2 regions of the Paenibacillus sp. FSL H8-0317 genome follow, and region 2 is predicted to be linked to the other one. Evidence: predicted binding sites of a transcription regulator. Region 2 holds the regulator's gene; the other holds the start of a gene.
What was found. The regulator Rex, encoded in region 2, represses fermentation and respiration genes when NADH is low (regulators of the CRP and FNR family bind a similar motif). The targets are predictions, from matches to a motif close to TTGTGAAATATTTCACAA.
Positions count from the first base shown of each region.

Region 1 (3,423 bases), 2.4 Mb from region 2:
CTTGTTGCCTTTGCTTTTGCGAACCCGGCGAATGGAGAAGGGTTCTTTGAATACGCTTGTTTCCTTCTCTATGGAAGTAGTGTCCTGTTCGAATTGACCTTGTGTGTCGCCCCAGTGATGCACTTGGCTTCGGGAACCATGTGATGGTTGTGCATGATCCGGCGTGTGATCGCCATTTTCCAATACGTTTATATGTGTTCGATCCACTGTTTCCGTTGGCGTGAAAGTGGTTTCGGTTCGGATATCCCTGTGCACCATTGGCCCATTCAACTGTTGTCTACGCTTCTTCGGGTCCAGCATCATGGCACCTCCCCAAGCAATTGCTGTACAGCATGATCCAACAGCTCCAGCTCCACAATCCGGGCCAGCGCATCTTCATCCTCCAATGCTGTCTCAAGGAAATGTCGGACTGCCCCGTGTCTTTCCCCTCGCAGAGCCAGCGCGCTGCCGGATAATTGCTGATAATCCCGGCGACTGGCATCATCCTGAATATCGACTGCATGCACCAGAGCCAGTGCCTCTTCCACACGTCCAGTCTCCTGGTAGATGCGGAATTTCCAATGTCTCGCGGTTTCTCCGCCAAGTTCGTCCAGGATACGCAGAGCATTTCCGTAATCATCGTTCATGCGCAGTAGTTCCGCTCGTACAAGTTGATCTTCTCCCGCCTCAAGCCAGCGACATAACTGTTCATAATGATGGCGTTCCTGTTCGTCGGCTGCACTGATTCCATACACCCGCAGGGCGTCCTCCAACTTGCCGGACCGGGCATGAATGGCAGACAGGAATCGATAGTGGGAGACTACACAGTCACTGCGACCATTCAAGACCGCATGGGAGAATGCCTCTTGAAGTGAATTGATAGCCCGAGAATCTTCAAGCAAGTACTCATAGGCTGCCAGCAAAAAGGATATCGTCTCATGTGCACCTGCTTTGGCACGAAGCTGGCGGTAGAAGTCGGCACGTACACTGCATTGAAGCAAGGTGACGCTATCCGGAGTGCCTGACAGGATCTGCCGCAGCGCATGCAAGAAGAGCAGTTCGTAGTCCCGGAGAGGGACTTCGAGATCATCCTTTTGCATCGTCCCCGCAGGTGCAGAGTCTTCGCCGCCCAGCCAGATGGCACGTACGCCTTGGAATAACAGCTTCATATAACGTGTTTCGGAGGATGTGCCTACCAGATCGGCGATGCCGACCAGTTTGGAAATACTGCTCTCCCATAGCGGAGATTCTGCTTCGTTTCTAGCAGGCTCAGGGAGCAGGGCAATACATAGCTCAGGCTCCAGCGAAGCCGTAGCCATTAGCCAGTAGGGATGGGCGACTACGGCTACGGTGCGAGGTTCGAGCAATAGCTGCTCGGCTTCAGGGAGGGAGATGACGGTAATGACCGGAGGTACATCTTCTGATTGCGTCAGGCTGCTGACATAGTAGACCTCTCCTTCGATCGACAGCAATGCAGCAATATCGGGGTAGGGAAAGGATGACCAGCCTCCTTTGCAAGGGAAGAGAACATATCGGACAGGGGACTGTGTTGTACTGGCCTTATCCAGGCTGACTTCGGAGTCTTCACCTGGTAATGGCGCAGGTTTTTCCATGAATAGTTCACCTCACCTTGACTGTAATATGGTGCGTCATTCACTCTGCATGTACTTCATGCTTTCACTTCATATGTAAAGCCCTCACGGTACTTCGCATGATATGCCTGAGACTAACATATGGGCATTCCGTCCCAAACATGAGTATCTTCCATGAATAGATGCAGTTGGCAAGCTGTGATAATAGGCTGGATTTTATCTTTTATGTGACCAGGATCACTTTTTTTTGCGCTAGAGACGAAGATTGTGATAATTCTCACATGTATAAAATAGGTAATCTGGCACAATACGTTCATCAACGTATTTGGCGGACAGACAGCGAAGGTGCAGCTTCAATGCCAAATACGCATACTGCGAAGTGAACAGAAAGAAGGGGTAACGGTATGGATCCGATTATGTTATCGCGTATCCAATATGCACTTACAACGATTTTCCATTTCTTTTTTGTGCCGCTATCCATCGGTCTTGTACTGTTGGTTGCGATCATGGAGACGTTGTACGTTGTTAAGGGTAAGGAGATCTACAAAACGATGGCCAAGTTCTGGGGCAAGCTGTTCCTGATTAACTTTGCTGTCGGGGTAGTCACAGGTATTTTGCAAGAGTTCCAGTTTGGTATGAACTGGTCCGAGTACTCCCGATTTGTCGGGGACGTATTCGGTGCGCCACTGGCTATTGAAGCGCTACTGGCGTTTTTTATGGAGTCTACATTTATTGGATTATGGATATTTGGATGGGATCGTTTGTCCAAAAAAGTGCATCTGGCCTGCATCTGGCTGGTGTTTGTCGGCACATTCCTGTCCGCGCTGTGGATTCTGGCAGCCAATTCATTTATGCAACATCCTGTTGGGTTTGAGATTAACAACGGCCGAGCCGAGATGAATGATTTCTTTGCACTTATCACGAATGGTCAGCTTCTTGTCGAGTTCCCACATACAATCTTTGGGGCATTGATGACAGGGGCCTTCGTCGTAACCGGGATCAGTGCCTACAAATTGATGAAAAAGCAGGATGTGGAGATCTTCCGCAAATCGTTTAATATTGCGATCATTATCTCTCTTGTTTCTTCATTCGGCGTCGCATTCTCGGGTCACTTCCAGGCGCAATATCTGGTGGAGACACAGCCGATGAAGATGGCAGCGAGTGAGGGCACATGGACAACGACAGAAGATCCGGCCCCATGGACGGTGGTCGCTTTTATTGATCCGGATAAACAGGAGAACACGGGTGAGATCAAAATCCCTGGATTGCTCAGTTACCTGTCTTACAGCAAGTTCTCCGGTAGTGTCAAAGGCATGAAGGAGCTCCAGGCCGAGTATGAGCAGACGTATGGACCGGGGGACTACATCCCGCCGGTACGTACAACATTTTGGAGTTTCCGCATCATGATCGCTGCGGGTGGTTTGATGATTGTGCTGGCTCTGTACGGTACGTTTCTGGCTATGCGCAAGAAGCTGGAGGTCGCTGGAAATTGCTTTATGCGTCTGATGGTATTTGCCATATCTTTGCCGTTTATCGCCAATACGTCAGGTTGGATCATGACCGAGGTTGGAAGACAGCCATGGACGGTATTTGGTTATATGACTACCGAAGCCGGGGTCTCGCCGAACGTATCCGCAGGAATGATCCTGTTCTCGACCATCGCTTTTACCGCTGCGTATACGGTTCTCGGAATCGTGATGGTATACCTGTTCGTACGTGAGATCAAAGCAGGACCGTTTGCGGTCGAGAAGCCGGAAGATCACGATGAATCGGCCGATCCGTTCGGCGTGGATGGAGGTTATTCCGTTGTCACTAAGTGAGTTGTGGTTTTTGCTGATTGCCGTATTGTTTG
Region 1 covers NZ_CP150294.1:6,902,109-6,905,531, reverse strand. Annotated here, with positions in the region: gene MHB43_RS30740 (glycosyltransferase) at 1-303, opposite strand, end outside; gene MHB43_RS30735 (tetratricopeptide repeat protein) at 300-1,592, opposite strand; gene MHB43_RS30730 (cytochrome ubiquinol oxidase subunit I) at 1,976-3,391, shown strand; gene cydB (cytochrome d ubiquinol oxidase subunit II) at 3,336-3,423, shown strand, end outside.
Region 1: the regulator Rex is predicted to act here: its motif matches at 1,837-1,854, upstream of MHB43_RS30730 (cytochrome ubiquinol oxidase subunit I).

Region 2 (3,423 bases):
TGCATCGAATTTAACCCAGACCATAACATCCTGGTTATCCTTATTTTTGCCGATCAGGGTCCAGTAGATATTGTCAGAGCCTTCTTTGTCTCCCCAGATGTACTTGCGCAATTCATCATAGGATGTAATGCCCAGTTGCTTCTGTGCTGCCTCTATAGCGAGCGCTTCTTCCTTGCGCTGGTCCTGCGTGACATAGACGTAATAACGCTGAAGTCCAAACAGAATCAGAACCAGTGCAAGTAGCGAAATCCATATCCACTTCTTTTTTTTCTTCAAAAGCCGAACTTCCTTTCCCTATGATGCTGTCCTGCAATTAACGAGCAAGCAGACCATCAAATGCCAATTGAGACTCACGCAAAATACGTTCTTCATCCAGCGTCAGACATTCGCCATGTTTCACCACTTGTTTTCCATCCACCCATACGTGCTCAACATCTTTGGCAGAAGCCGAGTAGATCGTATGTGAGATCAGGTCTGTATGTGGATAGAAATGTGCCTGTTCAATATCAAGGGCGATAAAATCAGCCTTCATGCCGACCTGAAGCGCTCCGGTATTGTTCAAGAAGATGGATTTGGCACCATATGACGTTCCGAGTAGTAACGCTTCGCCTGCCGGTACTGCCGTCGGGTCACCAGATACACCTTTGTGGATCAATGCAGCCAGTCTCATTTCCTCGAACATATCCAGGTTGTTGTTGCTTGCTGGTCCGTCTGTTCCGAGTGACACGGTAACTCCTGCTTTCAGCAATGCAGGTACCCCCGCAACTCCGGAAGCAAGTTTCAGGTTACTTCCCGGGTTATGGGATACAGCCACATCATGACGGGCCAGAATTTCAATCTCTTCATCATTCAGATGCACCGCATGTGCAACCAGGGATGGACGGGAGAAAAAGCCCAGTTTCTCCAGATGTGCCACAGGACGCAGTCCATAATCAGCCACGTTCTGCTCCACTTCACGAAGCGTTTCAGACATATGTGTATGGAGAGGAAGGTTTAGGTCATTCGCTACCTGTACAAGCTTCTCTATGTAGTCAGGAGGGCATGTATATGGGGCATGTGGCGAGATTACGGTTGTAATACGACCATCTGCCTGTCCATTCCACTCACGTGCAAACGCTGCCGACTCCTCCAGCTTCCGCAGTTGCTCTTCTTCCGAGCACAGCCCGATTACACCACGTGCCAGTGCTGCTCTAACGCCGGATTGCTCCACAACTTTGGCCACTTGATCCATGTGATCGTACATGTCCAGGAAAGCCGTAGTTCCGCCTTTCAACATTTCAAGCACCGATAGCGAGGTTCCCCAATATACATCTTCTGAAGTCATTTTCGCTTCCATCGGCCACATTTTTTCCTGCAACCATACTTGCAATGCAAGATCGTCTCCGTGCCCTCTGAGCAACGACATCGCTGCATGACCATGCGTATTGATCAGACCCGGCAGGAAGAACAGTCCTTTTCCATCTACCTTGGTACTATTTTTGTCTTCATCCGGCAATGTCTCACCAATATGCACAATCTTGTCATTCTCAACAACCATGTATCCTTGGACCACGTTCCATGTTGTGCCGCCTTCATTAACGGCAAATTTGCCGTTGTGGATTACCCATCTATTTGTTGTCATCTTCCTCGTCGTCCTTTCCAGTCTCCAAGTAATAGGCCAAACTAAGCAGATCCGTTGTAAAGTCAGCATGGTGAATGCGGATATGCGGCGGTGTTTTTAGAATTGTTGGTGCAAAATTAAGGATCGCTTCGATTCCGGATTCAATAAGCTGATCGGCTACATTTTGGGCTTCCGTATCCGGAACCGTGATAATTCCGATGCGGATGTTATCCGTTTTAACCGCTTCCGTCAATTCATCCATTGGTTTTACCGTCAAACTGTTGATTTGACTACCAATCTTCGGTCCATATGCATCAAATACAGCAACAATCTTCATGTTGTCTTTCAGATATGCGTTGTAGTTGGACAAGGCTTGACCTAGATTACCCGCGCCTACCAGAGCTACATTAATTTGCTGATCGATCTTGAGAATGTGACGAATTTTCTCGATCAAATAGGATACATCATACCCGATCCCTTTACGACCAAAATCACCGAAGTAAGCCAGGTCTTTACGAATTTGGGCCGGATTCAGATCCAGCCTCTGTCCAAGCTCTTGAGAAGAAACAGTAGCCACCTCACGCTGATGCAACTCGTTCAAATAACGCAAGTATACAGGCAGACGTCGTACCACCGCTTCCGAAATTTTATCCGATTTCATTCTTGCTCCCCCTTACCAAGGCCACGATAAAATAATAGATGAAAAGATGAGCATTCTGTATAAACTCAAAGATAAACGTGACATTTTATACAGAATGCTCCTTGTAATTTAGGTTATAAGTTCTTGCGTGCAACTGCTTAAATCGGATACGGGAATATCTAATAAAGTTTAACGCCAAACAATAGTGTCATGCAATGATGTAACGAACAAAACAACCATTATTTTTGTTCATTAGCAGGTTTTTCCAACCACTCGGTAATTCGTGGAACCATCTGCTCCGTGAGCATGTGTTCCATTTTGGGACCAGGTAATGAATATAAAAAGAATTTACCATAGTACGCTTCAATCACCCGTGTATCATAAACAATGACAATTCCTCTGTCCTTCGCTGTACGCACCAACCGGCCAAATCCCTGTTTGAAACGAATGACCGCTTGCGGCACGGACAGTTTCATGAACGGATTTTTCTTCTGTTCCTGAAGCAGCTCACTCTTGGCTTCCACCAACGGATGATTCGGTGGCTGGAAAGGCAGTCGAACAATAGCGAGACAGGTTAGGGCCTCTCCCGGGATATCTACACCCTCCCAGAAGCTGCTTGTGCCCAAAAGTACCGTTGCTTTGGCATCTTGGAACCTGCGAGTCAATTTGGAACGACTTCCACTGTCAACGCCTTGCCCAAGTAACGAGATGTCGTTACCAGAAAGAGCTTCTTTCAGCGGATCATAGACCTGTCGCAGCATCTTGTATGAAGTAAACAGAACCATCATGCGTCCACGCGTGGCAATTGCCGTCTCTGCGAGGGATTGCACCAGCATATTAACAAAGTGCGCATCACCCACACTTCCCTTCACACTCGGGAAATCACGCGGAATCACCAGAAGTGCCTGATCGCGATAGTTGAAAGGTGAAGGCAGCATCGACGTTAACAGCCGATTATTCTCGGAAGCTTCCTGCAAGCCAAGCTGTTCAATCATGAACTGGAATGACTTATCCACAGAGAGCGTAGCCGATGTAAGCACAACACTTTTCTTTTTGTCAAAAAACAAATCCTTAAGCTGTGCACTGACATCTACAGGTACGGCATACAGCTGGAGAGATTTACTGCGGAACTGGCCGCTGGCTTCCATCCAGTACACCGTTTTGGCGTCATCCATTCGCATGA
Region 2 covers NZ_CP150294.1:4,527,747-4,531,169, forward strand. Annotated here, with positions in the region: gene MHB43_RS20040 (DUF5590 domain-containing protein) at 1-276, opposite strand, end outside; gene MHB43_RS20045 (amidohydrolase) at 314-1,621, opposite strand; gene MHB43_RS20050 (redox-sensing transcriptional repressor Rex) at 1,608-2,261, opposite strand; gene dinG (ATP-dependent DNA helicase DinG) at 2,480-3,423, opposite strand, start outside.